One region of the Cytobacillus sp. C11.1 genome, then DNA from elsewhere that is predicted to be linked to it. Evidence: riboswitches for the same ligand, from Rfam matches in the RefSeq annotation. Region 1 holds a riboswitch; each other region holds the start of a gene.
What was found. A riboswitch is a leader RNA that binds a small molecule or an ion and turns the genes downstream of it on or off. The one in region 1 is predicted to bind thiamine pyrophosphate.
Positions count from the first base shown of each region.

Region 2: linked by a shared signal. The riboswitch ahead of AC3ZVC_RS22605 (ABC transporter substrate-binding protein) and the one ahead of tenA (thiaminase II) in region 1 are both predicted to bind thiamine pyrophosphate.
Region 3: linked by a shared signal. The riboswitch ahead of thiT (energy-coupled thiamine transporter ThiT) and the one ahead of tenA (thiaminase II) in region 1 are both predicted to bind thiamine pyrophosphate.
Region 4: linked by a shared signal. The riboswitch ahead of AC3ZVC_RS17310 (3-oxoacyl-ACP reductase) and the one ahead of tenA (thiaminase II) in region 1 are both predicted to bind thiamine pyrophosphate.

Region 1 covers NZ_CM176935.1:450,134-458,051, forward strand. Annotated here, with positions in the region: gene AC3ZVC_RS02300 (FecCD family ABC transporter permease) at 1-95, shown strand, start outside; gene AC3ZVC_RS02305 (polysaccharide deacetylase family protein) at 286-984, shown strand; gene AC3ZVC_RS02310 (DedA family protein) at 992-1,579, shown strand; gene AC3ZVC_RS02315 (MGDG synthase family glycosyltransferase) at 1,596-2,744, shown strand; gene AC3ZVC_RS02320 (FixH family protein) at 2,876-3,583, shown strand; gene AC3ZVC_RS02325 (DUF6843 domain-containing protein) at 3,616-4,461, opposite strand; gene AC3ZVC_RS02330 (hypothetical protein) at 4,760-4,960, opposite strand; gene AC3ZVC_RS02335 (DUF1287 domain-containing protein) at 5,078-5,767, shown strand; gene tenA (thiaminase II) at 5,853-6,542, opposite strand; TPP riboswitch at 6,596-6,696, opposite strand; gene thiW (energy coupling factor transporter S component ThiW) at 6,891-7,379, opposite strand; TPP riboswitch at 7,562-7,678, opposite strand; gene AC3ZVC_RS02350 (DUF302 domain-containing protein) at 7,748-7,918, opposite strand, start outside.
Region 2 covers NZ_CM176935.1:4,568,999-4,576,916, reverse strand. Annotated here, with positions in the region: gene AC3ZVC_RS22615 (ABC transporter permease) at 1-331, opposite strand, end outside; gene AC3ZVC_RS22610 (thiamine-binding protein) at 328-621, opposite strand; gene AC3ZVC_RS22605 (ABC transporter substrate-binding protein) at 636-1,637, opposite strand; TPP riboswitch at 1,752-1,860, opposite strand; gene AC3ZVC_RS22600 (YkvA family protein) at 2,075-2,488, opposite strand; gene AC3ZVC_RS22595 (NAD-dependent protein deacylase) at 2,632-3,342, shown strand; gene tatA (twin-arginine translocase TatA/TatE family subunit) at 3,470-3,655, shown strand; gene treP (PTS system trehalose-specific EIIBC component) at 3,962-5,368, shown strand; gene AC3ZVC_RS22580 (glycoside hydrolase family 13 protein) at 5,459-7,135, shown strand; gene treC (alpha,alpha-phosphotrehalase) at 7,173-7,918, shown strand, end outside.
Region 3 covers NZ_CM176935.1:3,526,920-3,534,837, reverse strand. Annotated here, with positions in the region: gene qoxC (cytochrome aa3 quinol oxidase subunit III) at 1-355, shown strand, start outside; gene qoxD (cytochrome aa3 quinol oxidase subunit IV) at 356-655, shown strand; gene AC3ZVC_RS17525 (hypothetical protein) at 749-982, opposite strand; gene AC3ZVC_RS17520 (hypothetical protein) at 1,083-1,361, opposite strand; gene thiT (energy-coupled thiamine transporter ThiT) at 1,458-2,057, opposite strand; TPP riboswitch at 2,123-2,225, opposite strand; gene AC3ZVC_RS17510 (MATE family efflux transporter) at 2,279-3,622, opposite strand; gene AC3ZVC_RS17505 (AAA family ATPase) at 4,003-5,733, shown strand; gene AC3ZVC_RS17500 (M14 family metallopeptidase) at 6,587-7,918, opposite strand, start outside.
Region 4 covers NZ_CM176935.1:3,483,934-3,491,851, forward strand. Annotated here, with positions in the region: gene AC3ZVC_RS17275 (AbrB family transcriptional regulator) at 1-1,042, opposite strand, end outside; gene AC3ZVC_RS17280 (hypothetical protein) at 1,195-1,485, shown strand; gene AC3ZVC_RS17285 (hypothetical protein) at 1,534-2,619, opposite strand; gene AC3ZVC_RS17290 (sigma-70 family RNA polymerase sigma factor) at 2,612-3,178, opposite strand; gene AC3ZVC_RS17295 (CBO0543 family protein) at 3,450-3,965, opposite strand; gene AC3ZVC_RS17300 (Cof-type HAD-IIB family hydrolase) at 4,103-4,852, shown strand; gene AC3ZVC_RS17305 (OsmC family protein) at 4,912-5,364, opposite strand; TPP riboswitch at 5,521-5,632, shown strand; gene AC3ZVC_RS17310 (3-oxoacyl-ACP reductase) at 5,748-6,509, shown strand; gene thiM (hydroxyethylthiazole kinase) at 6,528-7,340, shown strand; gene thiD (bifunctional hydroxymethylpyrimidine kinase/phosphomethylpyrimidine kinase) at 7,353-7,918, shown strand, end outside.

The sequences.
Region 1 (7,918 bases):
GCCGGAATCTCGTTGATCCGGACGGACTCCCGGCTGGCATCATGGTCGCACTCATAGGAGCTCCTTACTTTATGTATTTATTATTAAAAAAATAATTTTTCCTTTATCAGTATGGCTGCATTCCTGCATTCCTGGATGCGGCCTTTTAACCTTGATTTCCTATTTAGCACTCCTTACCATAAAAGAGGACATTTACATGACATTCTATCGGGACATTAAGGTTATCCTCACTATAAACAGGGAATGGAAGTAAGTGAATATCCATAGGAAAGGACTTAATTTTCCATGGTTTATTTTTTAACAGCCATCTTCATTATCTTTATCCTTTACGGTATACTCCCCACTGTGATTATACGAAAGCTAAATTGGGGGATTGTAAAAGAAATAGCAGAACCAAACGCTATTGCGTTAACCTTTGATGATGGCCCTGATCCCAGCTATACTGCCCGCCTTCTCGATATCTTAAAGAAGCATCATGTTAAGGCAACCTTTTTTGTCGTCGGGGAAAAGGCAGCACAAAGGCCAGAGCTGCTAAAAAGAATGCATGCTGAAGGCCACGCAATCGGCATCCATCACTACCGGCACATTTCAAGCTGGATCTTGGGACCGGTCTCGTTAAATAAACAGCTGATCCGAACGAAGCAAATGATTGAAAAAACGGTAAATGAAGAAGTTATTCTTTACCGGCCTCCATGGGGGCATTTCAATTTATTTTCCCTTTGGCTCGCCAGGAACTATGAAATCATTATGTGGACAGGCATATTTAAGGATTGGAAGGTCAAGCATATCCAGGAGAATTTTTCGGAGGTTTTAACGGAGGCATCCAAACCAGGGAGAATTTTTCTGCTTCATGACAGTGGCAAAACCCTTGGCGCTGACGCTGATGCTCCAGAGTATATGATCCGCCATTTGGATGATTATCTTCAGCAGGCAGCAGAAAAAGGGATACGCTTTGTTTCTTTAAAAACAGGAAATCGGGAGTAGTCTTGCGATGGGTACGGAAACACTAATTGAATTTATTTCATCATACGGGTATTGGATCATTTTTTTATTTCTATTTTTCGGGATTGTCGGCATACCGGCTCCCGAGGAATCGCTGTTATTCCTGATTGGTGTATTAATCGGAAATCACAAGCTTGCCTTTGGGCTGTCTGCTTTCAGCGCTGAGATGGGTGCGTTGCTTGGCATGCTTGCAGCCTATTGGATCGGCAAAAATGCCGGAAAGCCTTTCCTAAAAAAGTATGGTAAGTATATTGGCATAACGGAAGAACGATGGAAAAAGGCTGAGAAAAGCTACCTAAACGATCATCGGCTAATGATATTTGCCGGTTTCTATATGCCTGGCATACGCCAAATAAGCCCGTATTTTGCAGGGATTTCAAAAGTTCCATTTCTTCGGTACTTCCTTTATTCCCTGGCGGGCTCTCTTTGCTGGGTGGTCCCCATAATCGGAGCCGGATATTTTGCAGGAGACCTCTTTCACATTAATCCTAAATATGCCCCCTTTCTTGGGGTCCTGTTATTAGCGATTTTCTTAATCTACATGCTTTTTAAATATGTGAAAAATAAAATAAAGTAAGGAAAGGAGGGCCAATATGAAAGTTCTGGTGCTTCCATTATTCCAATTTCCCACCGGGCATTTAAAAGTTGCCGAAACGATCGAGGAACATATCCTGGAGCAATACCCTGATGCGGATATTAAAATAGTCGATTTTTTAAGCTATTGCAGTGAAAAACTGGAGAAACTTGTGTCGGGAATCTATTTAAAAGGATTTCTCGGTGCCCCTTTTCTTTACAGGGCTTTATACTATACCATCATGTACAAGCAGCATCCATTTAAAATGCAGCCTGATTTGCAGGTGTTATCATATTACTTTGAAAGAAAAATGCAGAAATTCCTTGAAACGGAAAAGCCAGATCTGGTATTTTGCACCCATTCCTTTCCATCCGGAATCATTAGCTCATTAAAACAAAAAGGGCGTTACCAGCGCTTTACAGCGGTGAATGTATATACAGACTTTTTTATTAATGATATATGGGGCAAGCATGGGATTGACTATCATTTCGTTCCTCATCACGAAGCAAAGCAAAAATTAATAACCAAACATCATCTTTTTGGTGAAAGTATTTTTGTCACAGGTATTCCTGTAAGCACAACGTATCAGTTTCCCTCACCTCATAAAGCAGAACGGATTCGCCAGGTTCTGGTTGCCGGGGGAAACAGCGGCTTAGTGGACTCATTCGACCTAATTAGTGCAATGCAAAAACTTCCTCATATTCAATTCAGGATCCTTTGCGGAAATAATGAAGAACTTTTTGCGGAACTTCAAAAGCTGCATTCCGAGCAAATAGTGCCGATTGGTTATATCCATGATCCTGATGAATTGAACAAGCTATATGACGAAGCGGATGCCATCATGACTAAACCAGGCGGCGTTACCATAAGTGAAGCCCTTCAAAAAAGGCTGCCTATCCTGATTCACACTTCCCTTCCAGGGCAAGAGGAAATCAACTTGGATTTTCTGCTGGAAAAGGGGCTTGCGATCGTCATCAATAATGACCAAATGATTAAACAGCTTAAGGATGAGGCAGCCATTCTGGCTTTAAGGACGAACATCGATGCCTATCTGCAAGAAATCACTTGTCCGCTGGAGACTGCCATACAAGCCGCAATTAAAGAAACCGGTAGAAAAAATGCAGAGCCAGTTCATTCTTTAAAAGCCATTCCTACCGTATATCATTAACAGCCTGGAGATTCCAGGCTGTTTTTTTGCATACTTTTTCTAAGTGCCGGGCACCATAATAAATTTAGGTTATAGAAACTGCCTCCATTGTCCATACTTAATATGGAAAATGCATAGAAAGAGGAGTAAAGATGAAAAAGTATACGGTTATTTTATTAAGTGTTATCCTTCTCGCTGGCTGCTCCATGGAAAAAGACAGCGGGAAAAGCGAAAACAAGTTAGAGGTTTCAATTCAGACGCCCGAATCAATCACCCCCCATAAGGAAGTAACTTTAAAAGCAATCGTTACACATGGAGACGAAAAAGTAATGGATGCTAATGATGTTGTTTTTGAAGTATGGCAATCTGGGCGGAATGACCGGGAAATGCTCAATGCTGAACACCAGGGCGATGGCATTTATTCAGTTAAAAAGAACTTTCCTGAAAATGGACAATACTATGTTGTAGCCCACGTCACAGCAAGAAATATGCACCGGATGCCGACAAAGCAAGTCATTGCCGGTACACCTGAAAATACGGTTGTCTTTCAGGAGGAAGAACATCCACATAGCCATGTTTCGATTAACCTGAAAACAGATGGGGCTCTCAAACAAGATGGGAAAGCTAGATTAACGGCTAAAATCCTGAAGGAAGGCGAGCCTTTAACCAATGCAAATGTTAGCTTTGAAGTCTGGCAGGATGAACAGCAGCAATCTGAATATATTGAAGCCTCAGAAAGCATCCCGGGTGAATATGTTGCAAGTAAGTCCTTTTCAGAATCAGGTTCTTACCATATTAAAGTTCATGTAACTAAAGAAGAAATTCATGAACACCAACTCAGCCAATTAACAGTGAAATAACAAAAAGAGCTGGACTCTCCAGCTTTTTTTGTTCAATCAAACGTTTGATTGATATTATCAAGCACGCCTTCGTCATAAAGAATCTCCTCAACAGATGGCCCGTCTTGCAGATAATCAATATCCTCCTGGCACCCTACTGTAAAACGGTTATAGGAATACTCGTATCCATCTCCCATCGTTGAACCTGCTCCCCCTAATTTGATGCAGTGCTCCGGGATTTCTTCACGATTTCCCTTTTCATCAACATAATAATATAAATCTTCAATCAAGCCTTCACTTTGCGGCAAAGTGGTAACAGCATATCCCTTTTTGTTTATCCTAAAAACATCATACTCCCCTTCTGTTTCCGGTTCTGGCGCTTGCCCGAACTCATGGAGAATCATAACTTGTCCAGCATATCCTTGAGGAATAAGATAAAGATCATTTGTCTTTGCCTCCACTTCGGCTTTTTGAAGAATCCAAAGCAGGCCCATCGGCAGCAAACCAGCCAATAGGATTGCCGCTGCATTTAAAGCAGCAATTTTCCCGGCAGGCATTACCCGGTCCCATTTTCGCAGCTCGTCCACCAGGAAGAAAAGAACTGCAGCAAGAAGAGCAAAGTATGCGAACCCTTTAATAAAAAAATAAGTTACTGCCCCCAGCATCGTATGTATAAAAGCAGCTGCTGGAAGCCGCCAGCGGATGAACCTGTTTGTAAGAAATTCAGAAAGCAGCGAAACCGGGATCCCGTAAATCACATTTCCAAACACGCAATAGAGGAAAATCATGATTAGTATGAAAGAAAACATGTCCCCTTCAGTAAAGAGTAAAAGCAGCCAGAAGCCAAAAGTGAAGACGATGGATGAATACAGTGCAGTTTTTAATTTGGATACTAGCATCAGAATCACCCCTTGAGAATTGTGAATAGCTTCACATATATTGTAACATGAAAAGGAGGTTATCCTATAAATGCTTGGGAAAAACAGTCTAAGTCATCCATTAAGGTACGGAGAGGCTGCTCTTCAAAATTTATGCACCACTTTTACCGATATATGCACCTGTTTTTCCATTTATGACTTAATCTCGTTCACTTATGCGTAACTTTCCGTTTTTATGCACCACTTCCCATTCCGCCGTCTGTTATATGGACGAAGATTAATCTTAATAAAGAAAAAACCTGCTCCAGCAGGAAACAGGTCATTCATTTTTTCTCACTCCGATTAGAAACCCTTCATAGATTCGTTCCATTCTGTTCTCTCTTTCGGTTCCCCAATCGACATTCAAATGGGCCACCACTCCAAGATTTTCAGCAGGATAGGTTCCGCTCCTTGGAGTGGAATAGATATTATCCTTATCAATTTGGAATGGCTGCGGCTCCACACTGACATGTTTGTCCATGACCTTCGTAATGCGGAGTATACTCCATCATGAAAAATATTCTTGGTTAATCTTAACATGGAACATGTAACTTTTTGGTAAAAATGGCGTCTAATCCATAAAACGCAGAAGGAGACCATGATGATAAAAAAATTTTTCGCTGCTATACTTGGCGTTCTCCTCATATTCATTCTCTTTTTCCGGAATGGAATCATATTGGATTCAATCGGCATTCATCTAGGGAACCCTTTTTCAAAAAAGGTTGAAATTCCCGCTGACTATCCTCTAGCTGACCGCAATCAAAACGGCATCGCCGATCCCATTGATGTAGTCGAGGCGGCGAGAAAAGAAGTGGAGCAGCGCACGCCTTATAAAAGTGCCTATTATGCCGGGGGATACCCTCCTGATGAAGAAGGTGTTTGTACAGATGTAATCTGGCGGGGATTTAACGGGGCATCAATCACAATCAAAGATCTTATCGACAAGGATATTGCAGAAAACACAGACTTATATCCGCGTGTTAACGGCAAGCCGGATCCGAACATCGATTTCAGGCGTGTTCCTAATCAAAATGTGTATTTCAGCCGGTACGCAATATCTTTAACAACTAAGCTTATTCCTGGAGATACAAATAACCTTCAGCAATGGCAGCCCGGCGATATCGTTGTTTTCCTTTCTCCCAAGTTTGACCATGTTGCCATCATATCTGACAAACGGACAAAGGATGGCATTCCTTACGTCATCCATAACTCCACACCTTTTGCGGCCGAAGTGAAGCTATCTTCCTTTAAAACACCCATTACGGCGCACTATAGATGGAATTTTTGAAAAAAAAAGCCTGCCCTGCCGGTAAGCAGAAGCAGGCGTGTTATTGACAACTTTCTGGCTTTTTTCGAAACATAATTACGTTTTCTTATGATGTCACTGCTGTATTGCCAGCTGGCCACTCCTCACAGGTGTAAGCCATCTCCCAGAATCCAAGCTCCAGCTGGCAGCTTTTGCGATAGGCATCCTTCATTCGCTGCCTTTCTTCTGGAGATGCTGCTTCCGCAAGCTCATCCAAACGATTCCTCATATTCATGGTAACTGTTTCAACCCTTAAATTTGCATAGAAAGAAATCCACGGGTAAAAAGGATGGTCCTCATGCGGCTCATATTGCTTCATGAGCTCAAGCCCTATTTCCCAATAAGTCCAAGGGCAAGGCAATAACGCAGCGAGGATTTCGCCCATCCCGCCTGTATGGGCATGGTACATCATATGCTTGACATAATGGTCTGCCGTCGGAGGAAGCGGGAAGCCCTGCAGCGCTTCATATCCCACACCAATCTGCTGGCAGAAATTATGATGAGGGTGGATTTCGCTGTTCAGTACAAATTCAATTTGCTGATTGAAATAAGCAATATCCTTCCGCTCAGAAGACTTGGAAATGGCGATTCCGTATATATGCATAAAAGCATTCAAATACTCATAATCCGCTTTAATATAATGGGCCAGCGCCTCTTTCGGCACATCTCCTCTCCCGATCCCCTGTACAAACGGATGCTGAAAAATAAGCTGAAATAAATCATCATTTTCTTTGCGAAGAATATCTGTAAAAGTCATTAAAATAGCCTCCTAATTATTCAGAAGCTGCCGGGGAAAAAGCATGAGGAAAAAAGAGGTCCCCACCGCTTCCCTGCGCTGGCATTACCCAGATCAGGTTCCAAGGGACAAAGGAAAAAGCCTTATCTCAGCCGAAGCGCCCCTAGCAGTTTTCTTATTGTTTTATTCGTTCCTACCACTTCTTTTAACGAGTTTCGATGAAGCTGCTTCATACCTGCTTTATGAAACTGCTTTTTCCCGCTTATTTCGGTAAAGCTGCTTCATACTGCTCTTTGCCGCCGCTTCTTCTCGCTCCATCGGCTTCAAGCTCTCTGTTCCTCCGTTCAGAAACGCACGCCCTCTAAAAAATCACATATTCTGCACTAAATTTTTTTCCTTCACTTTAGCGAGTACCATCCACCCAATAGCCGCACCGGCAAAGCTGCTGACAAGGAATGGCGGTATAAAGAAGAATGCACCAGCTGCGCTTCCCATCAATATTTTTGCATACGGGACTGCAAACAGTGCTCCGATAATGCCTGTTCCCACTACCTCACCAACTCCAGCCCAGATTTTCCGGCCGAATTTCAGATAAAGCACGCCTGCCAAAAACGCGCCAATCATTCCGCCTGGAAATGCAAGCAGCGTCCCAAAACCAAGCAGGTTTCGCAGTAATCCGATCATAAACGCCACTCCCACTGCCGGCAGCGGCCCAAGTGTTACTGCCGCCAATACATTCACCGCATGCTGGACGGGATAGGCTTTGGCCACACCTGCCGGAAACCATAACAAATGGGAGCCCAGCGTTCCAATCGCCACAAATAATGCCATCGTCGTCAATAAACGGGTTTTATTCACCTTAACCTCCTTCCTCAAGGGCAGCCTGATCGCTTATCATGGAGAAAAGTATGTACATAAGAAAAGCGCAAGGCGCCTGGCGCTGGACAGTTATCGAAGTTCAAAGCTTATACTTTCTTTCCTTCAAAAAAAGCCAGATCCGCGAAAGGACCTGGCTTGGTTTAAGTATAAATGATTCGACATACCGTCAAAGCCTACTTCCCTCCGCTGGCATTAACCAGATCAGGTCTATAAGAGTCGGAAAGCTATATCGCGCTTCCCTCTCAGCCCGCACATTCGGGGCACCCCTAGTAGTTTCATAGATATTTAATTTGATAAGCTGCCTCAAGCTTAACAAATTATTCCGGGACTGTCATCATTCTTTTTGCTTAGATGCTTTTATCAATACATCCGATTAAACGGTTTTCAATATCAGCCGCAATGCTTTGAACGGATTGGTCATTGACGAGTTCAATCATGCTTGTCGGCTTAGGCATGCCAATTTTCGTTTTGCCGGCATCCTCATAAACTACAATTTTACAAGGCAAGAAATAGCCAGC
Region 2 (7,918 bases), 880 kb from region 1:
GCAAAGGGGCCAGAACAATGATTGGTACATTTTGCGATAGGATGAGGAGCGGGTAAATCGACTCCCTTAAAAAAGGCAATAAGTGCAGCAATACGGCTGTAAGCAAGCCGATTCCCGTACCAATCGCAAACCCCAATAAAGATAGCATGACAGTGGATTGAAGATGAAGGAGAAAGCCGTCCCATCCGGCAACCGCTTCCTGAAAAATATCAGTCGGCGGCGGCAGCAGCCATGCAGGGACTTCAGCCAGCATGATTGCCAGCTCCCACAGAATGAATAAAAGGAGGAGAACCGCAGCGGGTCTCCATCCTTTCATTAAAACATTTTTCATGGACGGTATTTCTCCGTTAAATCATTCATTTCAATTCCAGTTGGCTGATATAGGATCTTCACCTGTGAAATAACATTGCTGCTTCCTTTTTCAATCATTTTAGTATTCATATCTGCGATGATTTTCAATAAATGTTCCAGATCGCCTTCCATTGTTGTTTCCAGGGGGTGAACCTCATATTTAACCCCCGATTCCTGTATTACGCTGATGGCTTCGTCAACATATGGTATAACATTTTCCCCATTTTTTGTTTTCGGTATGATTTGAATACTTACAAGTGCGTTTGCCATTTCATTAACTCTCCTTATTCCGGCAGGAAGTCATTTGTAAAAGCTTTGCCGGCATCTAATTCTTTATCTAAAAGGCCATTTTCATGCATCCACTCTGCATAGTTTTCCCAAACTTCAAGCTTTTGTTCACCCCATCTGGCTGCATCGTCCTGATAACGGGGAGAAAGCCATTCCTGACTCTTTTTAACCAGTTCGCTATCAAGGTCTGGAGCGTTCTCGAGAAGAATATCAGCTGCTTCATCAGGGTTTTCAATAGCATATTCATAGCCTTTGGATGCCGCTTTGACAAAAGCTTTTACGGTATCCGGATTATTTTGTATCATTTTCTCATTGGTAGCCAATACAGGTGTGTAATAGTCCAGTTTTTCCGAGTAGTCAGTCAGGTAGACCATATTAATCTTTTCCCCTCGAAGCTCGGCTTCTACACCTGTCCAGCCATAATAAATCCATGCAAAATCTATATCTCTCTTAACAGCCGTAAAAAAATCAGCGTCCCCCATGTTGACAATCGACACTTTCTCAACATCTGCATTCTCTGTTATCATCAATGACTCGATTACTGATTTTTCAACCGGCGCTCCCCAGCCACCATAAGTTTTCCCTTCAAAATCCTTTGGTGTTTTAATATTTTTATCTGCTGGGGAAGCAAAGCCGGATGTATTATGCTGAATAACAGCAGCGATCGATACGAGCGGAACACCCTGTACCCGGGCTTCCGTGATGCTTTCCTGATAGCTGACACCGAAATCCGCCTTACCCGATGCCGTCAGCTGGTCTGCACCAGCTTCTCCAGGCATAATGATTTCCACGTCAAGTCCTTCCTCTTCAAAATAGCCTTTGTCCTTAGCTGCGTATAAGCCTGTATGATTGGTATTTGGTGTCCAGTCCAGAACGACAGTGACCTTTTTTAATTCTTCCTTGTCCTTTTCTCCGTTTCCCGGCTGTGTTTCTTGCTCATTCCCGGCACAGCCGGCGAGCATTAGGACAGTACAAACAGCTGCCATCCATCTTTTCATCATTAACCCTCCTGTTTGCTTTATGTAGTGTTTTCCGGAAAGATAATTATAGCTTGCCCTGAAAAAATAAAAACGCCCCGGCATAAATACCAGAGCGCATATAACAAACATTTTTATGTTTAAGAATATGTTCCCTACGCTGGTATGAGCCAGATCAGGTTCAAAGGGTCAACATCTTATGATGAAGTCTCAACCGGCTATACCGGTTCCCCTACAATTCTTGCTATTCAATTTTAGACAAACAATCTGCAAAAATAAATACCTTCATGAGGCGTTCTATTCTAAAGCTTCTATGACTTTCCTTCACTATTATAACAAAAGGTATAAAAATGGACAGCAAAAAGTTTATAGTTCGTCGGCAAACTTTTTATTATCTGCCTTTCCAAAGCTTCGCAAAAAACAAGCGGTTCTGTATAATCCGGCAGTTTCAAGTATTTTTATTCCATTTCAATCGACCGGCTTTCCTTCCAGATTTTAAACTTTTCAAGCTCTCCTGTAATTTGACTTACAGCAAATCCAAGCACCGCTGCATCATCAATGATTCCCATTCCTGCTAAAAAATCGGGTACAAGGTCCACTGGTGAAACGAAGTATAAGATTGAAGCGATAATAAATAGGATCGATTTTTTTGAAATGTGCTTGTAATCTCCTTTGGACCAGGATTTAACCAAGTCAATCAAAAGCTGAAATTTTTCCCATATATCACTTAATGAAGATTTATTCTGATTAGCTTTTGTTGTCGCTTTGCTCAGCAATCCTCTTGTTTTTACAGGATCTTCCACATATCTCTTAGCTCTAGAAGAGAACCTTTTAAAGCCTTCCCGGTAATCTTTTGTTTCCGTCTCTGGCATTGCAATCACTCCTATATTGATAAATGGCGTAAACACATATAATCTATTATTTACCGCATACATAGGAAGACATAAACATTTTATCCTTTGAAAAAGATGGAAACAGCATTTTATTGGAAAGATATATTTAGGAGATGATAACTATGCTTGAAAAATGGCTGAAAGAATCAAAGTATACCGTTATTTTAACTGGAGCAGGTATGTCCACGGAGAGCGGTCTGCCTGATTTCAGGTCTGCTAATAATGGAATGTGGAAAAAGAAGGATCCTGGGAAAATAGCCAGTACAGAAGCTTTAAATCATAATGTAAATGAGTTTATTGAATTTTATCGGCACAGGGTCACAGGCTTAAAAGAATGTAAGCCTCATAAAGGGCACTATATTCTCGCAAATTGGGAAAAAAGGGGCATTCTCCAAAGTATCATTACCCAGAATGTAGATGGATTCCATGGGCTGGCCGGCAGCCGCAATATATCTGAGCTTCACGGGAACTTGCAAACGCTGCACTGCCAGGAATGTAAAAAAGAATATCCGAGTGAGGAATACCTGCATGACCATTATCATTGTACATGCGGGGGAATGCTTCGCCCTTCAATCGTCCTATTTGGCGAAATGCTTCCTGAGCTGGCACTGGATTTTGCGGCAGAGGAATCAGAGAAGTCTGAGCTTTTTATTGTGCTTGGTTCATCCTTGACCGTTACTCCGGCCAACCAGTTCCCGTTAATAGCCAAACAAAACGGTGCAAAGCTCGTAATTGTTAATATGGAGCCTACGGATTTTGATTTGTATGCAGATGAAGTTATCCATAACCGGAAAATTGGAGAGGTGCTAGAAGAACTAGATAGAGTTATCTAAGTCTAAAAAGTAAAACTCCGGCTATGCTTTTTTCATTGTTTCTACTATAATGGACAGTGAACCTTGATATTGCCTATTGTCTTTTCGAATAATCCTCATGCGATTCGATATAGAAGGAGTGAATAGAATGTTAACAAACATTGGAATCCCGGGTTTAATCCTGATTTTGGTCCTGGCTCTTATTATTTTTGGGCCAAAGAAGCTGCCTGAAATAGGGAAAGCTTTTGGAGAAACCTTAAAGGAATTTAAAAAGTCTACTCGTGAATTAACAAATGATGATGACGATGATAAAAAGAAAGAGCAGCTCAAATAAGAATGAAAGCCGGCTTCAGACCATTTAGGTCTGGCAGCCGGCTTTTTTGTTGTTTCAAAGCTTTTCTCGGGTATATATCAAATGGAAAGTAACGGCAAAGAAAAAATAGTTGACGAAACATGTATATACAAGATAAAATGAAAGCGTAAACAGATCATGTATATACAAGTTGTTTTTCAATAGTCTGAATAACGTCTTGCATTATCCAAGAAAATGGATAGATATGTAGTGAACGAGAAGAATATAGAAGAACCTTACAGCTGTTTTTTCAGAAGAATGAAAACGGTAACAGGAGGAGAGAGAAGAATGAGTGCAAATAAACAGTCAGCCGAGCAAATAGTAGAAGCAATTGGCGGCAAAGAGAATATCGCAGCTGCCACTCATTGTGTGACACGGTTACGATTTGCGTTAAAAGATGAAGGAAAAGTCGATAAGGAAAAACTCGAAAATATAGATGTTGTAAAAGGCTCGTTTTCCTCCAACGGTCAGTTCCAGGTTGTCATTGGACAAGGGCTCGTTGATAAAGTTTATAAAGAAATGACAGAAGCAACAGGTATTGGGGAATCTTCAAAAGAAGAAACAAAAAGTGCAGCTGCCGAGAACTTGAATCCATTGCAGCGCGGCATTAAAACGCTGGCGGATATCTTTATTCCAATCTTGCCTGCCATCGTAACAGCAGGTTTGTTAATGGGTATAAACAATATTATGACAGCGCCTGATATTTTCTTTGATGATCAGTCGTTTGTTGAGGTTTATACGAACTGGGCTGATTTGGCGAGCATCATTAATTTGATTGCCAATACAGCATTCGTATTTCTGCCAGGCTTGATTGGCTGGAGTGCTGTAAATCGATTTGGCGGAAGCCCGCTCTTAGGTATGGTATTAGGTTTAATGCTTGTTCACCCGGATCTTTTAAATGCCTGGGGCTATGGTGCGGCAGAGCAAATTCCTAAATGGAACCTATTCGGACTTGAAGTAGAAAAGGTAGGCTATCAGGGCCAAGTGCTGCCAGTATTATTTGCTTCATATGTGCTTGCGAAGATTGAAGTGTTTTTACGAAAAAGAATTCCGGATGCATTTCAGCTATTGACAGTTGCTCCAATTGCTTTATTGGTTACAGGTTTCCTATCATTTATTGCTATTGGACCTATCACATTTACAATCGGAAGCTGGATTACAAATGGTGTTGTTGGAATCTTTGATGCTGTTCCAGCCCTTGGCGGCCTAATATACGGAGGATTATACGCTCCGCTGGTTATTACGGGTATGCATCATACATTCCTTGCGGTCGACTTACAGTTAATTGGCAGCATCGGCGGTACATTTTTATGGCCAATGGTTGCCCTATCCAATATCGCACAGGGGTCAGCGGCATTAGCCATGATGCTGTTAAGTAAAGGAAACGAAAAGTTAAAGGGCCTTGCACTCACTTCATCAATTTCAGCATACTTGGGTGTAACGGAACCGGCAATGTTTGGGGTTAACCTTCGATTTAAATATCCGTTTTTTGCAGCTATTATCGGTTCTGCGATTGCCGGTATATTCATCACAATCAACGGAGTTAAAGCACCATCAATCGGTGTAGGCGGTTTGCCGGCATTCTTCTCTATTTTTGCGGAAAACTGGGGAGCTTTCTTCATTGGAATGGGAATTGCACTAGTCGTACCGTTCGTTCTGACAATGATCTTTTCAAAATTTAAAAAAGCTGAATAAATCTTTGATACCATGGAATATTTTTGATTCCATGGTATCGCCATTTTTTTAGTGTACCACTGGAAATTATAAAAATATCGGGGGTGTCAAATGAAGAAGCAATGGTGGAAGGAAAGTGTAGTTTACCAAATCTATCCGCGCAGCTTCATGGATAGCAATGGCGATGGAATAGGAGATCTTCAGGGAATCATTTCGAGGCTTGATTACTTAAAGGAGCTAGGAATTGATGTTGTATGGCTTTCGCCGGTTTATAAATCACCCAATGATGATAATGGCTATGATATTAGCGATTATCAGGGGATTATGAGTGAATTTGGAACAATGGAAGATTGGGAAGAACTTCTAGAACAGATGCATAAGAGGGGCATTAAGCTCATTATGGATTTGGTTGTAAACCATAGTTCTGACGAGCATATTTGGTTTGCTGAAGCCAGTAAATCGAAAGACAATCCATACAGGGATTACTACATATGGCGGCAAGGCCAGAACGGAGAAGAGCCCAATAACTGGGGCAGCAACTTTGGCGGCTCGGCCTGGGAGTTTGATGAGAATACCGGCGAATACTATTTGCATCTATTTTCGAAAAAACAGCCGGATTTGAATTGGGAAAATCCAAAACTAAGGAATGAAATTTATGACATGATGACATGGTGGCTTGAAAAAGGCATTGATGGATTCAGAATGGATGTCATTAACTTCATATCCAAAGTGGACGGCCTGCCTAATGATAAACCAAAGCCTGGCAAGAAATTTGCTTCAGGCAGCAAGTATTACCGTAATGGACCAAGAATCCATGAATATTTGCAGGAAATGAATAAAAAAGCTTTATCCCATTATGATGTGATGACTGTGGGTGAAATGCCGGGCGTTACGCCCGAATGGGCCAGGCAGTATACAGGCGAAGACCGGAACGAATTAAATATGGTCTTCCAATTTGAACATGTCAGCCTCGATAACGGGCCAAATGGCAAATGGGATCTGATGCCTCTTAATTTACAGGACTTAAAGGCTAATCTTACCAAATGGCAAAATGAACTGGATGAGGTTGGCTGGAACAGCCTTTATTTTAATAACCATGATCAGCCGCGCTCCGTTTCAAGATTCGGCAACGACAGCAAGTACCGGGAAAAGTCTGCTAAGATGCTTGCCACTCTGCTTCACATGATGAAGGGGACTCCCTATATTTATCAAGGGGAAGAAATAGGCATGACAAATGTCCGGTTTGAAAGCATTGATGAATACAAAGATATTGAAACTCTCCATTTTTATAAAGAAGCGCTCAATGATGGCTGGTCTGAACAGGAGGCCATGGAAAGCATCTATGCAAAAGGGCGTGACAACGCTCGTACACCGATGCAATGGGATTCGTCAAAGCATGGCGGATTTACTGAAGGCGCTCCCTGGATAAAAGTGAATCTAAATTATAAACATATTAATGCAGCACAGGCGCTGAAAGATCCAGACTCTGTTTTTCATTATTATAAAAAACTAATTGAACTCCGAAAGCAATATGACATCATTGTATACGGCAAATATAACTTAATCCTGGAGGATCATCCGGAAGTTTATGCATATACAAGATCTCTTGGTGATCAAACACTTCTAGTAGTATGCAACTTCTATGATGGGAATCCTGAAGTTGTCATCCCGGCGGGTTTACTGGAAAGCGAGCATAAGTTGCTTATTGGGAATTATGAAGGCTTTCAGGGGACCGGGAAGATTAGCCTGCGGCCATATGAGGCCCAGGTGCTACTTTTTTTTAAATAAGAAGAGATAAAAAATACTAAAAACAGGTGTGATTCAAATGAAACAACCTTGGTGGAAAAAAGCAGTTGTATATCAAATTTATCCGAAAAGTTTTAACGACACAACAGGCAATGGGGTGGGGGATATTCCTGGCATCATCGCCAAACTGGATTACTTAAAGGAATTGGGTGTTGACGTCGTTTGGCTCACACCGATTTATAAGTCTCCGCAGCGTGATAATGGCTATGATATTAGCGATTATTTCAGCATCCACGAAGAATATGGAACGATGGAAGACTTCGATAAGCTACTGGAAGAGGCACATAGCCGTAATATTAAAATAATTATGGACATTGTTGTCAACCACACTTCAACAGAGCATGAATGGTTCCAGGAAGCAAAAAAATCAAAAGACAACCCGTACAGGGATTTTTATATTTGGAAGGACCCAAAAGCTGATGGAACTGAACCAACAAACTGGGAATCCAAATTTGGCGGAAATGCATGGGAATATGATGAAACAACAGAACAATACTACTTGCATCTCTTTGACGTCACCCAGGCAGATTTAAATTGGGAAAATGAAGAGCTTCGACGCAAAGTCTATGACATGATGAAGTTCTGGTTTGATAAAGGGGTTGATGGTTTTAGGCTTGATGTAATCAACCTGATTTCCAAGGACCAGCGCTTTCCGGATGATGACGGGGCTATACCGCCAGGCGATGGCAGAAGGTTTTATACAGATGGACCGCGTGCCCATGAATTCATGCACGAAATGAACCAGAAAGTATTCTCTAAATATGA
Region 3 (7,918 bases), 1.9 Mb from region 1:
TGAAATGCGACAGCATAATCTGAAAAGGCTGATTACATGGCTAATAATTACACTTGTACTTGGCGCAGGCTTCCTATTCATGGAGATTAACGAATTTATCCATTATGTGCATGAAGGTGCAACAATGCAGACAAGTGCTTTTCTTTCAAGTCTTTTTGTTCTGCTCGGAACTCATGGTGCGCACGTCACACTTGGTATCGGCTGGGCCATCATGGTTATTATTCAGCTGGCAAAACGGGGACTAACACCAGTTACCGCACGCAAAACCTTTATTATTGGTCTGTATTGGCACTTTCTAGATGTAGTGTGGATCTTTATTTTCACATTTGTATATTTAAAAGGGTTGGTGGGCTAAATGGAAAAGACTAGGAAAGGTTTCCCAATAAGTCATGTTATTGGTTTTGTTTTCTCACTTATACTCACTTTCGGTGCAGCAGGTATTGCTTTAAAAACAGACTTATCTTTTAAAGTGATTATGTGGATCATCGGCTCCCTGGCTATCATGCAAGCCGGAATACAGCTTTTCATGTTTATGCATTTGCGTGAAGGCGAAGACGGCAAAACGAACGTCCTTAATATCTTTTACGGCGTTTTCATGGCTGTGGTTATTGTGGCAGGGTCGATTTGGGTTTTGAGCTCAGGCCATGCCCACTAAAATCTTATAATAAAAATGGAAAAACCGGTTCTCAACGAGGGAGCCGGTTTTTAATTATGTTTTATATCATCATTCAGAACATAAATTTAGCAGCTATCTAATTCCCTTGCTTCCTTCCGCCATCTCTTCCATTAAATGAATAAATAGGCCAAAGCCGAAGAACAACATGGAAGACACCATAACGCTTAATCCAATTGAAAAGATATATTCCCCATTGATACCGCTTACAAAAAAACTGGCTATAAGGACTGTTAACCCAATCACTATACCTGTTCCTGCCATATTTTTAAAAAAGAGCATAACTTTTAGCTGAGTTTCCTTCATCATTTTCATCCCCTTTTACTAAATATTCTAACTTTGTTCACAAAATTGTCAAACATTTTTTGCAAGAAAAAACGTTTTGCCCTGAGCAAAACGCTAGTTTCTTCTATTGATATAGCTTCTTAATTTGTTCCAGATCTTTCATTAAGCTGCAAATTTCCTGGCGTGTCAGCATTAGAGGCATTTGGTCATATAATGTAATGATTTGTCCATCCTCATCATCTTCATGAAGTGATAAGTATCGGTACAAATTTTCACACTGTACTTTATTAAGGACTGATTGGGTGTTGAAGTTTTTAACTTTATGAATTTCAAAAGCACTGGCTTCCGCGTCATATACACCAGAGATAATGCTTCCTTGCAAGGAATTTGACAAGGCAATCACTCTCCTTTTTGAGTAATATACCCAATTTTCAGGAGTTCGTTACCCGCATCAATAAAAAAAACCTCTTCGGATGGATGATCCCAAGAGGTTCTATCGTTAAGAAGCCCGCTTTTGTACTGTGATGCTGCCATCAGCTTTTCGAATAACCAACCTTGGAGCCGATGAAATTAATAATACCGCCAGGATGGAGCATAATATGGCTGCTCCAAGCATGGTTGCGCCATTTGCCAGGAAGGAAAACAGAACTGGTGACATTCCCTCTGGTGCATAGCTTCCGAAAAAGAGAACACCTGCAATAAAATGCCAGAAATAGCGGGCGAAGCTTCCTGCAAAAATGGCCAATACAATCCAGCCAAGTGCCTTTTTCTTGTTCTCATTGCGAAGTTGTTTTTGGATTGGAAGGTAAAACAAACCAGCTACTCCTATAAAAGCAAAAGCAACAAAATACTCAATAAAAGCCTGCAGTGGTGTAGCAATCCATGCATCACCCATCGCAATCTGCAGGATGCCCCATAATAAGCCTGCTATAAAGCTTACTTTAATGCCCCATCTGAATGCCAGTACAAAAATCGGAATCATGGCAGCAGAGATAGATATCGATGGCGAAAGTTTAATAGATGGCAAAAAATCCAGGATAATCGCAAATGCTGCGAAAAAGGATGCTTCAATCATCGCCGCCAAGCTTAATTTTTTCATAAAAAAATCCCCTTCAAAAGTATGACGATACCCCAAAGGAGAACAAGCAGGCAGAGTGATCCCATCTGCCTTTTAGTCCACATTCCTGCGCTAGCATTATCTAACAGGTTCAAAGGGTCAGAACAGCAAAGTGTTCACTCTCAGCAAAATGCTCCCCTTGTGGTAACGTTATCAAATTATTCCATTTTATTATATATTGTTTTCTAATCTATGAAAAGTGTTTATTTACCTTCCTCAAAGAGTTTTTGCTCATTCCATTTGCCATATCGATAATAAATAAATGCAATTACACTGCTAATGGCAAAGCTGACACCCATGCCTGCAGCAATGCCATTCTCCCCCATAAATTTTGAAAAAAGATATGTCAAAGGATAGCGCAGAACCCAGAAAGAAATGATGTTGAGTACCAGCACCTGAAACATTGCTCCAGAAGCCCTTACTATCCCATTCAGGATAAAATTAATACCAAGCAATGGATAAAAGAAAGCAATCATTTTTAAATACTCAGTTCCGTACTCCAGCGCTTCTTTTTCCTGGATAAACAGGCTGACTCCATATTCGGCCAACAATACCGTTAGCAAAGCGATGATTAGCATAAATACAAGATTATAAATCACTCCGTAAAGAGCAATTTTGTGAACGCGATCCCATTCATTAGCGCCAATATTCTGCCCTGCCATACTGTTCACAGCAGTCCCCAAAGCCATAGCCGGGAGCATAATGATACTGTCAATCCGCTGTGCTGCACCAAATCCGGCAACCACATCTCCCCCAAACGATGTGACAACACTCATAATGGCCATAACCCCAGCTGAAATAACGGTCATTTGCAGACCAGATGGAATGCCAAGTTTGAAAATTAATGCTGCCTCTTCCTTCTGCGGCCATGAAGGCATGGTGAATGGTGCCAGATTTTTGCGGAGAATAAGCACTATGCCAGCCAGGAAAGCTAGTCCCTGTGATACAATGGTTGCATACGCAGCCCCTTCTATTCCAAGATTGAAGGTCCAAATGAAAAGCGGATCCAAAATTGCGTTCAGAATCACCGCAATGAACACAAAGTATAATGGGGTTTTACTGTCTCCCAGAGCACGAAGTACAGTGCCGAGAAAATTATAGCCAAATAAAAACAGAATGCCGAGAAAATTAATTTGCAGATAAGCTGCTGCGTCTGGAATCATTCCCGCAGGAGTCCCCATGAAGACCAATATTTTTTCAGAAAATAAAAATCCTGCCAAGCCGAGTCCTATGGATAAGACTGTTAAAATCACGACGAAGGCATTTAAATATCTCTTAAGCCCCTTTTCATTGTCTCCTCCCTTTTGCTGAGACAAAATGGTCAAAGTAGCATTGTTAATCCCGATAATAAAGGAGAGCACAGTAAAAATAACAGTCCCTGAAACCGCTATGGCTCCCAAAGCATTAGCTCCAAGCAAATTTCCGACCCACAAACTGTCAATAAATTGATAGGAAACCTGCAGCAAATTTGTCAGCATGATGGGTGCTGAAAAAATAAGGAGCTGTTTAAGTATATTCCCTTTCGTAAAATCCTGCTGGTTGTTCATTCCCTACACCTTTTTCTATTTATAAGGTAATAAGTTCTATTATCAATGATTTTCCTTTTAACTTCCAATTATATGAACTTAAGACGCAAAACGGGGTTTGATAGCTTTTTCTACTTTCGAGATAATTAATTTGTTTTGGGAATCTCTAAAAATAATATTGTTTGGGTCCGGATTATACTTGGAGTGGAGCTAGTCTTATTGTGTGCATTCCTTTGTCACATATCTTTCACAAATAAGCATCTTCCCCGGCCTGTTATAGCACACTTTAGCGGCAAAAATATTATTTTTCCATAATTTACAACGTTTAAAAAGTGTAAAAGCCTATAAATAACTTTTCTTTTTCCTTATAATGAAAATATGTTCAATAAGGAGGGAATTAGTTGAAATCACGTTTACAGAAACCTTCGACGATTGTTTCGCTTTTATTGGTAGTCACGGTGATTTTGGCAGCGGTTATTTGGACCGTACAAGCAGGAAATAAGGAAGTGACAGTCCCGTTTTCTTCTGTGGAAAAGCTCATTGCCTCCCAGGATGGAAAGACTGTTGCAATACAGGAATATAAAAACGGCAAGCTACTAATTACTGCCCCTGATGGAGAGTATATTTCACATGTGCCTCCTAACAGTGAAATGGTTGATAAATTAGTAGAAACCTATAATATACAATATACTTTCGCAACAACAGGCCCGTATACGCCTTGGATTCTTGGCGGATTGGTCTTATTATTCATAGCCATCGGAATTTACTTATATAAATCAGGAAAAGGCGGAATGGGCGCTACAAATACGATGAAGCAAAGTGTTTCAAAGCAAAAGCCCCTTCCTTCCATTTCACTTGAAGATGTGGGCGGCATCCAGGAAGAAATGAAAGAGGAAATTATGCAAACTCTTTCTATTTTAAAAGAGCCTGAACGCTCGCTGAAAATGGGGATTAAACCGCCGAAGGGCATTCTATTATACGGACCTCCCGGAACGGGGAAAACATTGCTTGCACAGGCAATTGCCAAGGAACTTGGGGCAACGTTCTTCTCAACCAGCGGTTCCGGCTTTAATGAATTATTTGTCGGTGTTGGTGCTTCCCGTGTAAGAAATCTTTTCCAAAATGCAAGAAAGTACGCACCTGCTGTCGTGTTTATCGATGAAGTGGATGCACTGGCAGGCCGAAGAAAGCAGCATGGCGGAGAAGAAAGCGAAAAAACATTAACAGAACTTCTTGTCCAGCTTGATGGCGGACATTCCAATGACGGGATTTTGTTCATTGCAGCAACAAACCGAAAAGATATGCTGGACGAAGCATTCCTTCGCCCTGGACGTATTGACTTCTCCTTTAATGTCCCGCTTCCTGATACAAAGGGCCGAAGAGAGATTATCAATATCCATACGAAAAATAGATTGCTGGCTGAAGATGTTATGACGACTCTTGGTGATTTAGCTGAAAGCACTTCAGGCTTCTCTGGCGCAGATCTTCATTCACTATTTGAAACTGCAAGCCGAAGAGCTGTACGAAATGGCCAGGAAATTATCTCAAAAGAAGATTTGGATTATGCGCTTGACCGTACGATTCTTGGTACCACTACCCGTGCCCTGCAAGATGCAGGAACTAAGCAGCGTGTGGCGATCCATGAAGCGGGCCATGCATTGGTTGCAGCTTTGACCAAGCCGGGTTCTGTTCGTAAAGCAACAATTATCCCACGTGGTGAAGCTCTTGGATATGTAGCTCCAATTCAAAAGGAACTTCATCTTTCCACAACGAGCGAGCTGCTTGATCAAGTAGCCATGATTCTTGCAGGCGGTGTAGCCGAAAGATTAATTCTCGGTGAGCACAGCATTGGCGTCAGCGGTGATGTTAAGCAAGCTAAGCATATTATCGAGCAAATGGTCGATACAGGCCTGCTGGATAACGGCTTTGAGCTTACTTTTAACAAAGGACAAAAAGAAGCTAAAATGCAGGATCTATTCCAAAAAGCGCTGGAAAGATGCGAACTGTTAATTGCAAACCATCAGCCGCAATTTGAGAATCTTGTAGAAGCCCTTCTTGAAAAAGAGACTTTGGAAGGTACAGAGGTTCAGGAGATTGTAGGAGAATTAAATGTTGATATGGTTATAGCTTAAAAGTGAAGCCGGCCCTGAATGGGGGCCGGCTTTGTTATTGTTAAGGGGTATATGTTTCGCTGACGGCGATTATTGATTTGTTTTGTTAAAAGTTCGTAATCGGGTGCTTTTACACATCAAAGTGACCTCTTTCTTTGATGGATTGTTTCCATTAGTGAGATTGACGACGAAATAGTCTCCTTTTCCTTGGATATGGTAGTTAATCAGAGGGATTAACGACGAAATTGCCTCCTGCCCCTTGGATATGGTAGTAAATCAGTGGGATTAACGACGAAATAGTCTGCTCTTCCTTGGATATGGTAGTTAATCAGTGGGATTAACGACGAAATTGCGCGCTCCTCCTTGGGTATGGTAGTTAATCGGTGGGATTAACGACGAAATTACGCGCTCCCCCTTGGGTATGGTAGTTAATCGGTGGGATTAACGACGAAATTGCCTGCTCTCCCTAGGATATGGTAGTTAATCAGAGGCATTAACGACGAAATTGTCTGCTTTCCCTTGGGTATGGTAGTTAATCGGTGGGATTAACGACGAAATTGCCTGCTCTCCCTTGGATATGGTAGTTAATCAGAGGCATTAACGACGAAATTGTCTGCTTTCTCTTGGGTATGGTAGTTATTCAGTGACATTAGCAACGAAGCTGTCATCTACCCCTGAACCATTTTCCTTGTTTCTCAGCTTTTGTTCTGCGATCGGCCGGTAAATCCGCGGTTTTGGCCGGTATTCCTCTATAATTGGCCGGTAAAACAGCGTATGGCCGGTATTTGTATGTTCTCCGCAAAGAGCAGCTTTTAATTAGCATAAAAAGATCAAAGCCCCAGCCTGAAAGTTTGTTTAGGCTGGGGCTTTTAAGTTATTTGATTGTTATTTTAGCAGAATTGTAGTTGTTTCCTTTTTCAACCGGGTTGTAATTTTTTTCGATGTTGCCGGCTGCGTCTACGGAGAACCAGTTGATGGTTGTTGTGTTTTCAATTTTAAGCATTTCTGCTTGCTCTCGGGTTCCGCTTAGCTGCAGTTTATTGGATTCAAAAGTTGGCTTGGTTCCATCCAGTGTGTAGTAGATGCTGGCTGGTTCGCTTGTTTGGAACTCAATATTCATGGGTCCATTAAAGGTTCCTTTGCCAGGCACAGCCTTTGTAGACGGAGGCTGTTTATCCTTGGATTGGTTATAGGCAACCTCAATCAATCCGATAAGGCCATTGGCAAATTCCATTGCTTCTTCATGGCCTTCTTCAAAGTCCGGCTGGAATCCAACTGCTCTCCAGCGATCTTCTTCTTCATCCCATAAATCAGCGCCAACTTCAAAGTTCCATGCGTAGATGCCTTTTTCATACCATAAATAATCAGCTGAATTGCCTGCTGCTGAGTATAATACATCAGGAATTGGGCCTGTACGGCTTGGTAAAATAACAGTGCCGCGGTGATCTTGGATTTCATTTAAAATATGATCAGATGCTGCCCAATAGAAGGCTTCTTCCCCTGCAGTCGGTCTGGGGAGTGTCGTGCGGTTAGCATCATAGGCACCTGGAGACCACATGAAATAACCGCCGTAGCTATGGATATTCATCGCAAATTTGATATTCGGGTTTTGATCTGCCAGCCAGACCAGATTTTGTGCCTCTGGTTCGGAAGTTTCTTCAGGCCCGGCAAATGTGGTGCTCGTACAGCTTGTAGTACTAGCTCCAATAAAACCATCAAACGCTGAACCGACTGAATGATTACGGTTCAAGTCCACTCCCCAGCTATTTCGGCGCCCGGGGTCAGATGCTGTTGGACCGCAGTGGTTGGTCATGTTTTTCCGCTGCATATTGTAATCATAGAAGCTGTAATGTGCCCCATCCGGATTCGTTGATGGAACCAGGAAAATGTCCAGGTTATCTACTAATTTTTTCGTTTCTCCATCATGAGCATAGTTACGAAGCAAACGTTCTGCTGTTTCTATCGTAACCAGCGGAGTCACCCATTCACGTGCATGCTCTTGTGCATAACCAAGCACACCGGGCTTTGAACCGTCACGATGCTTTCCAATTCGAATGGCTTTTACAGTGAATGGATCTCTTGAGATTTTTTCCGGAGCTTTAAGGTTATCCGTTAACTGGGCTTCTGTTGGGACAACATTCCCTAATCCACTATTCCCTCTGTATGTAGTGGCAGTTACCAGATCGCTTGCCTGGGAGTTAATTGC
Region 4 (7,918 bases), 2.0 Mb from region 1:
TTCTAATCTTGTAAAATATCCATTTTAAAAAGGGTGGAACGACAAAAAAGATAAAGAATAATCGAAAAAGCTGGTATCCTGTAACAATCGCTAAATCGGCATGGATTTCATGAGCCATAATCGCCATCTGATCCATACCGCCTGGTGCCAGGCTTAAAAAACTGGTGGCAGGGGAGAAGTGGAAAAACCACATAACCAGCCTGCTCAGTAAAAGGGAACCGCCTATCAGAAGGAGGGCGCTTAATGCTGCGAGCGAAATGGTTCGCGATTTGTGCGGAAGTTTTTCCGGCTTCATCATCAGGCCAATATGAGTACCGATCAGCAGCTGTGAAAGGTCCAAAAACGCATGTGGCAATTCCGGTCCTTTCAAGCCGGCGATTACAAGAGCCGCTGTTCCCATAATTGGACCCAATAAATAAGGGGTGGGCAGGCGTAATCGCTTGCTTAATAATATGCCAATAAGAGAAACAAAGGCAAACAGGAAAATATTCGGAAATAACTCTGACCACAAGGGATCAGCAGCCTGCATAACTGTACCGGGCGATGTATCAAACCATGGCCCAAATATCAGGAAAGGCACGATAAAAATAATCATTGTAAGTCTCGCAACCTGCATAAAGGTTACAACCGTTATATTAATTCCCTTTACCTCTTCAGCCAGCAAAATCATCTGTGAAAGCCCTCCAGGAATGCTGCCGATCAAAACAGTTGGATAATCAATGCCTGATAATTTAGCGATCAAGAGGGCAGATAATGCACTGAAAAACACCATGCAAACCGTAACAAGCAAAATAAAAGGAAGCTTTTGCAGAATTAACAGCACAGCTTCCTTGGTGAAAGCAAGGCCAATACTATAACCAACAATCATAATGCCCGTATCACGCAGCTTTACAGGCCAATAAAAGGGAATGCTGCTCATCCGGCTGCCGATCATGACGGCAGTCATTGCTCCAAGCAGAAAAGCTACAGGAATATGCAGAAATGAAAAGATGAATGCTCCAATCAGCGCTGTTATAAAAGTAACTATCAAATTTTTCTTCACTAAAAAACCTTCTTTTATTTCGGAAATAGCTAAACATATTTTTAACATATATAAACATTGATTGAATTACAAGTTTTATACTGAAAGATTTATTCATACATATTATCAAGAGTGATTCTTTTAAAGGAGTTTAAAAGAAAGGGGGACTAACCATGCCGGAAAAATTAAGCCATTTTGTATTTATCCTTTCTTTTATTTGCCTGGGATTATTTTTACTGCTCGGATTTTCGCCACTTTATGATATTTACTTGGATAAAGTCGGGCAGCGTCCTTTTTCAGTTCTCCTCGTTCTTACAGTAAGCGTCTTTCTCCTCAGTGTATACGTCCTAAAAAAAGTGCAGAATTGGCAGTCAGGCTTCCATGTTCTTTTTTCGATTGGCATTACATTATTTCTTTCAGCCGTATTGGCGATTATTGTATTCTTTGGGAGACTGTTCAGCTGATAGAAAAAGCTTGCACCCATTTAGGGACAAGCTCTTGGAAAATTGATTTTATTGAATTGGCATCCAGTTAACTTTCCAGATTCCTTCCTTATTTTTGCTTAGTCCAAATCCAAGGCCTTCTTCTTTCGAAATCGAAATATAAGCAGATGAATCATCGATCATGACCTCTTCCAATGATGCACTTTTCGCTTTATATAATAGGGACTGTTCCTCCGCTAAAGATGGAGATTCATTGATTGCTTGCAAATAATCGCTCAAGGTTTTGAAGGTTTTTTCAACCTCAGGATCATGATTGAATAGAGCATACTGTGTATAATAGTCCTCAACTTCCTCTGTAAATAAATAAAGCTGGAATACTTCTGCCGGCGATAAGCCTCTTAAAATTAGATCCTCTTTCCTCATTGAAAACTCTTTATAAACGTGATTCAATGGCTCTGGAAGAACGAGATTCTTGCCATCTTTCCAAAATAGATGAAAAGGGGTTCTCGTCATTTCTGGTTCTTTAGGTATCACTACCTCCAAAACATTTGCCTGATGAACTAAAGCTTCGCGGGCTCTATACTCATTAATAATGAGCTTAACATCTTCAACTTTAACAGCAGAACCAATGCCGAAAACCTTTTTTAGCATCTGCTGGTCTTTCTCATTAAAAGAAATTCTTGGATTTTTCCCATCCATAAGCGGCAATTTCTCCAAAGAAGCTTGATCTGGCAAAAGGATGACATTATCTTTTTGAAAATTAAGAGTACCTGCCACTTCAGCTTTCCCTGTAAAAACAGCAATAGAATTGCTATTTGAATCAGTTTCTATTTGGTGCAGTTCCCAGCCGTTCAGCATATCTCCATTCGCCATTCCCGGGTAAAAAGCTTTGTCCTCAGACGCGATCTGATCAGCATTTTGCTGATTAAAGAATCCTGTCTGATTTCCGGCGATTCCGCCAATTAAGATTACAAAACCAGCAACAGCAGCTGCCGTAAGGGCCTTTGGAAAATAGTCTGTTTTCTTCTTTATGCTTTTGACTGTACGAGAACCTATTCGATTTCTAATACGCTGTTTTTCTTCCTCGGTAAATACCGACTCTTCCGGCCATGATGCACTTATAGCTTGTTTCACTTCCTGATTCAGATCAGCCATGCTGTTCACCTCTTTCCATTGCGCAATAAAGCTTTTTAACTCTTTCCTGCCCTCGGTACAAACGTGTTTTCACAGTAGATAAAGGGATATCCAATGTTTCGCTGACTTCAGCCAGACTAAGGTCTTGATAATAATGGAGGAGGAACACTTCCCGATATTTAACTGATAGTGATTCAATCACTTTCAGCAATTCGTTATGCTTATCACGCTCAAAAAATTTCGTTTCCGGGTCTTTTTCTATGTCCTTTTTAAGAAAAAATACCCTTTCATTCATAACCATATTGCGATGATGCCAGCTTTTTAAATAATCTTTGCTTTTATTAATGGCAATCGTAAAAATCCAAGTTTTAAAAGAGGACCTCTGCTGAAAACTCTCCAGCTTTTCATATACGGTTAAAAACGTTTCCTGTGTGAGATCACTTGCAATATTCCAGTCCTTCACATAGGTATAGATCAATCTTTTCAATACTGTTCCATACTCATCCATGATCATTTCAAGGACGAGGGCACGGTCGACATTTGAGGCGATAAACCGCTCTACTCGTTCTTCAGGGCTCAACTTGACAGCCTCCCAGCATATGTGTTGATTTTTGGTTCCGGCAACCATTCTTTTCTGACAGTTAGACGACAGGTGGAAACTATTGGATTCAATTTTTTAACAATATATTATAAGTATATAAAAAAGCGCAAACCAGTAGGTTTACGCTTCATTATTTATTTACTTTGTTCCTTATAAGGTAAACCCACATTAATACATAGGTTGTGAAAAGCAGAAGCAAAAATAAAAAGGTGGATAAATTATGTTGGACGAGCAATATAATCACCTCATTTTATTTTAGGCTATCCAATGGAACCGGAAATAATAAGTAAAAAATAATCGCTGCCGGCAAAGAAACAAGCATAGCAGCTGCAGGCTTTCGATAATGAATCCGAATGACAGCAAACAATATAATGTTTAGCCAAATGTTGTGCCAGCTATTCCAGCCATTATCATAAACAAACATGCCTTTATGGGCAAATAAAGCCTGGATGATAGTGAAGAAAGTAATCCAAACCGCTGAATAAATAAATGCATGCTTTTTATTTTGCGGATAACGCTGCAGGTATATGATCAGGGCCATGGGAGTAATAAAAAATGTAAAAAATAAATTAATGATGGAATGATTGATCCACTCAGCAGTAATTCCTCTGAATGCCCAAAGTGTATGGTTATAATAAAGCATGTTGTAGGTCAGATTAATTGCAATAAAATACAAAACGGTAGGGTATTGTTTCTTCCATTGTGACCAATCTATAAAGCGGTAAGCAAATAGAATCCATACCACCACAACAAGTAGTAAATACATAGCTTCTCACCTTTCGGGAAATATATATACAGCTATTTCCAATTTATTTAAAAGTATTCATCTTTCAGAGGCTTTCCTTTGAATGGAATAGTATTTCTTTATATAATGTCTTTATTGTTTAGGAAAGGGAGATTATGATGCCAGAAAAAATGAATGCACCGGAGATAAAATTAATCGCTCTTGATATGGATGGAACTTTGTTGAATACGAATGACGAAATTCCAGAGGAAAACCGAGAGGCGATACGCGAAGCAAAGGAAAAAGGGATCGAAGTTATTCTAAGCACCGGCCGTTCCAGACTTACAGCCAGGGACCATGCGGACTCGCTTGAATTAAACTCCTATTTAATTACGGTCAATGGAAGTGAAATTTTTGGTCCGGAAGGGAATTTAATTTCGAGAACCCCAGTTGACTCTACTATAATGGAATGGATGTGGACATTATCTAAAACACATAAAACCCATTTTTGGGCTACCAGCTGCGATCAGGTCTGGAACAATGAAATGCCTGAAAATATCCATGACCATGAATGGCTGAAATTTGGATTTGATATCACTGATGATGAAGTACGGGAAATCATTCATAAGGAGCTCCAATCAAAGGGTGATCTGGAAATTACCAATTCAAGCTTAACCAATATTGAAGTGAATGCACTTGGCATTAATAAAGCAAAAGGAATCCAACAGGTTACAGAAATTCTTGGCATTTCCATGGAAAATGTGATGGCAATGGGTGATAGCTTAAACGATATTGCGATGATTGAGGAATCGGGATGGGGAGTTGCAATGGGAAACGCCCAGGACATTGTTAAAGAAACAGCAAATGCTGTGACTGCTTCAAATGATGAAGCTGGTGTTGCGAAAGCGATTCGGAAATGGGCTTTATAAGTTTTTCGAACTGGCAGGCACCTTGAGAAAAAATATTTCGTAAACCGCTTAAATGGTATTTAAGCGGTTTTACGCATAATTTCTGCTTCCAATTCAACCTCAACATTTCCTTTAATGGCCCTTGAAATCATGCAGGAAGCTTCAGCTTTTTTGGCCAGTTTCTGAGCGAGAGCGAAATCTCTCTCTGTGGCGTCAGTCTTCAGGATGATTATAGGCCGGTGGATAATTTTTTTGTATGTAATAATCCCATTGGTGACATCAACAATCCCAATGGATTCCATGGTCAAGTCTTCTTTTTTAAGTTTACTCCGTTCCATCATCGCTGCAAGCGTAATAATATAACAGGTTGCAGCTGCTCCTAATAGCATTTCATCCGGGTTTGTGCCAATTCCCGGACCATCCATCTCAGGCGGTATTGATACCTTCGTCTTTAGTTGTCCGGATTCTATTTTTCCAACATCATTGCGCAGGCCCGGCCAATGTGCTTTCAAGTAAAATTGATGTTCTGCCATAAGAAAACCTCCCAGGATACACTGCTATTATCGATATAAAGACAACGTCTAAATTGCACTTATTCACTACTATTAACGATATAGAGACAACGACAGAATTGCAAGACTTTACAGATTTCCATTTTCAAGCTAAGATGAAATCAGCCAACTAAATAGTTTTACTGCTAGGGGTGCCCGATGCGCGGGCTGAGAAAGAAACCGACCTGTTTTTTTACCCTTCGGACCTGATCTGGATTATGCCAGCGTAGGAAAGTAGTAATAGCGGGAACGATCATTCCTTCTCATTTATTATTCTGCCAGGTCCATTGATGGATCTGGTTTTTATTTTGTCAGAAAATAAGCCAATAACTAGGTTGGACACATTCATGAAAAGGGGAATTCAGATGAAACTTCAAGACCAAATTGTGCTCATCACAGGAGGGAGCAGAGGCTTGGGCAGGGAGACGGCCAAAGCTTTTGCAAGAGAAGGTGCGAGGGTGGTTATTAACTATTTTCATAGTGAAGAGAAAGCTTATGAGCTGCAAAGTGAAATTGGTGAACGTGCTATTGCCATTCAAGCAGATATCCGGGACAAAAGACAGGTTGTGGAACTGTTTGAAAAAGCGAAAAACCACTTTGGAACACCCATAACGACTATTGTTAATAACGCACTTGTAAACTTTCAATTTGACCCTGTTTCCAAAAAAGATGCAGAAACGATTGGATGGGAAGACTTCCAAATCCAGCTGGAGGGCGCTGTTCGAGGAGCTTTAAATACCGTTCAGGCTGGCTTGGCTGATATGAAACTAAACGGGTTTGGACGAGTCATTTCGATTGGCACAAATCTATTTCAGAACCCGGTTGTTCCGTACCACGATTACACGACCAGCAAGGCAGCCCTCCTGGGATTTACACGTAATATGGCTAACGAACTTGGGCAATACGGCATTACGGTAAATATGGTATCAGGTGGCTTATTAAAAACCACGGATGCAAGCGCAGCTACTTCAAATGAAGTCTTTGAAATAATTGAAAACTCTACACCATTGAAAAAGGTTACCGATCCGGCAGAGGCAGCTGATGCAATTGTATTTTTCGCATCTCCATGGGCAAGGGCTGTTACAGGCCAGAATCTTGTCGTGGATGGCGGACTTGTTATGAACTAATTGTGAGGGGGACTTATGATGAATATTTACGAGATTAGCAGTCTTTTAGAAAAAGTAAGAACCGCAAATCCGCTCGTACATAATATTACAAATGTTGTGGTAACCAATTTTACTGCCAATGGACTTTTGGCAATTGGAGCATCACCGGTTATGGCTTATGCGCATGAAGAGGCGGCTGATATGGCGAAAATAGCCGGAGCACTGGTTCTGAACATGGGAACTCTTACGGAAAAAGAAGTAAAAAGCATGCTGATCGCAGGAAGGTCAGCCAACGAGCATGGTGTTCCCGTAATCTTTGACCCAGTAGGTGTTGGGGCAACTCCATACCGTACAGAAACCGCCAAAAAATTATTAAAGGAATTAAATATTTCCATCATTAGAGGAAATGCGGCGGAAATAGCCAATGCCGCCGGCCAGCAATGGAAAATTAAAGGAGTAGATGCGGGGGAAAATCAGGGGAATACGACTGAACTTGCTGGAAGGGCTGCAAAAGAGCTTGGCACCATAGCAGTCATAACAGGCAAACAGGATGTTGTTTCAGATGGAGTTTCAACGTACACCATAGAAAACGGACATCCCTATTTAACAAAAGTAACAGGTGCGGGCTGCCTGTTGACTTCTGTAATTGGTGCATTTTCTACTGTGGAAAAGGATCCAGTTAAAGCAGCTGTTGCCGCATTGGTTGTGTACGGAACTGCTGCCGAAATAGCAGCAGAGGCAACGAATGATAAAGGTCCGGGAACGTTCCAAATTGAATTTTTAAATAGCTTGTTTAACATTACCGCTTCAGATATTGAAAAACTCGGTGCTTTTAAAAAAGTCAGCGAATAGGGAGGAGTTAAAATGATAATAAACAAAGCATTAACTATAGCCGGATCAGATAGCGGTGGCGGTGCCGGAATTCAGGCTGACTTAAAAACGTTTCAGGAACTTGGCGTTTTTGGCATGTCAGCATTAACTGCCGTTACTGCCCAAAACACAAAAGGCGTTCAAGAAGTTTATCCGATGACTCCAGAAGCAGTCGTTGCACAAATCCAATCGATCGGGGAAGATCTTGTGCCCGACGCAGTCAAAACGGGGATGCTTTTTAATGCAGAAATTATCGAGAGAGTATCCCGTGAGATTACGCGGCACCAATGGGAAAATGTTGTCATCGACCCAGTAATGATTGCAAAAGGGGGTGCGAGCCTGCTGCAAAAGGAGGCCATTGCTGCTATGAGGGAATATCTGATCCCTTTATCGATTCTTATCACGCCAAATATCCCGGAGGCAGAAGTTCTAACGGGATTGAGGATTAAAACGGACCAGCAAAAAAACGAAGCAGCAAGAAAGCTGCATGATATGGGCGCAAAGAATGTCATGATAAAAGGCGGGCATGCTGAGGCTGAAACCGATGCTGTGGATCTTTT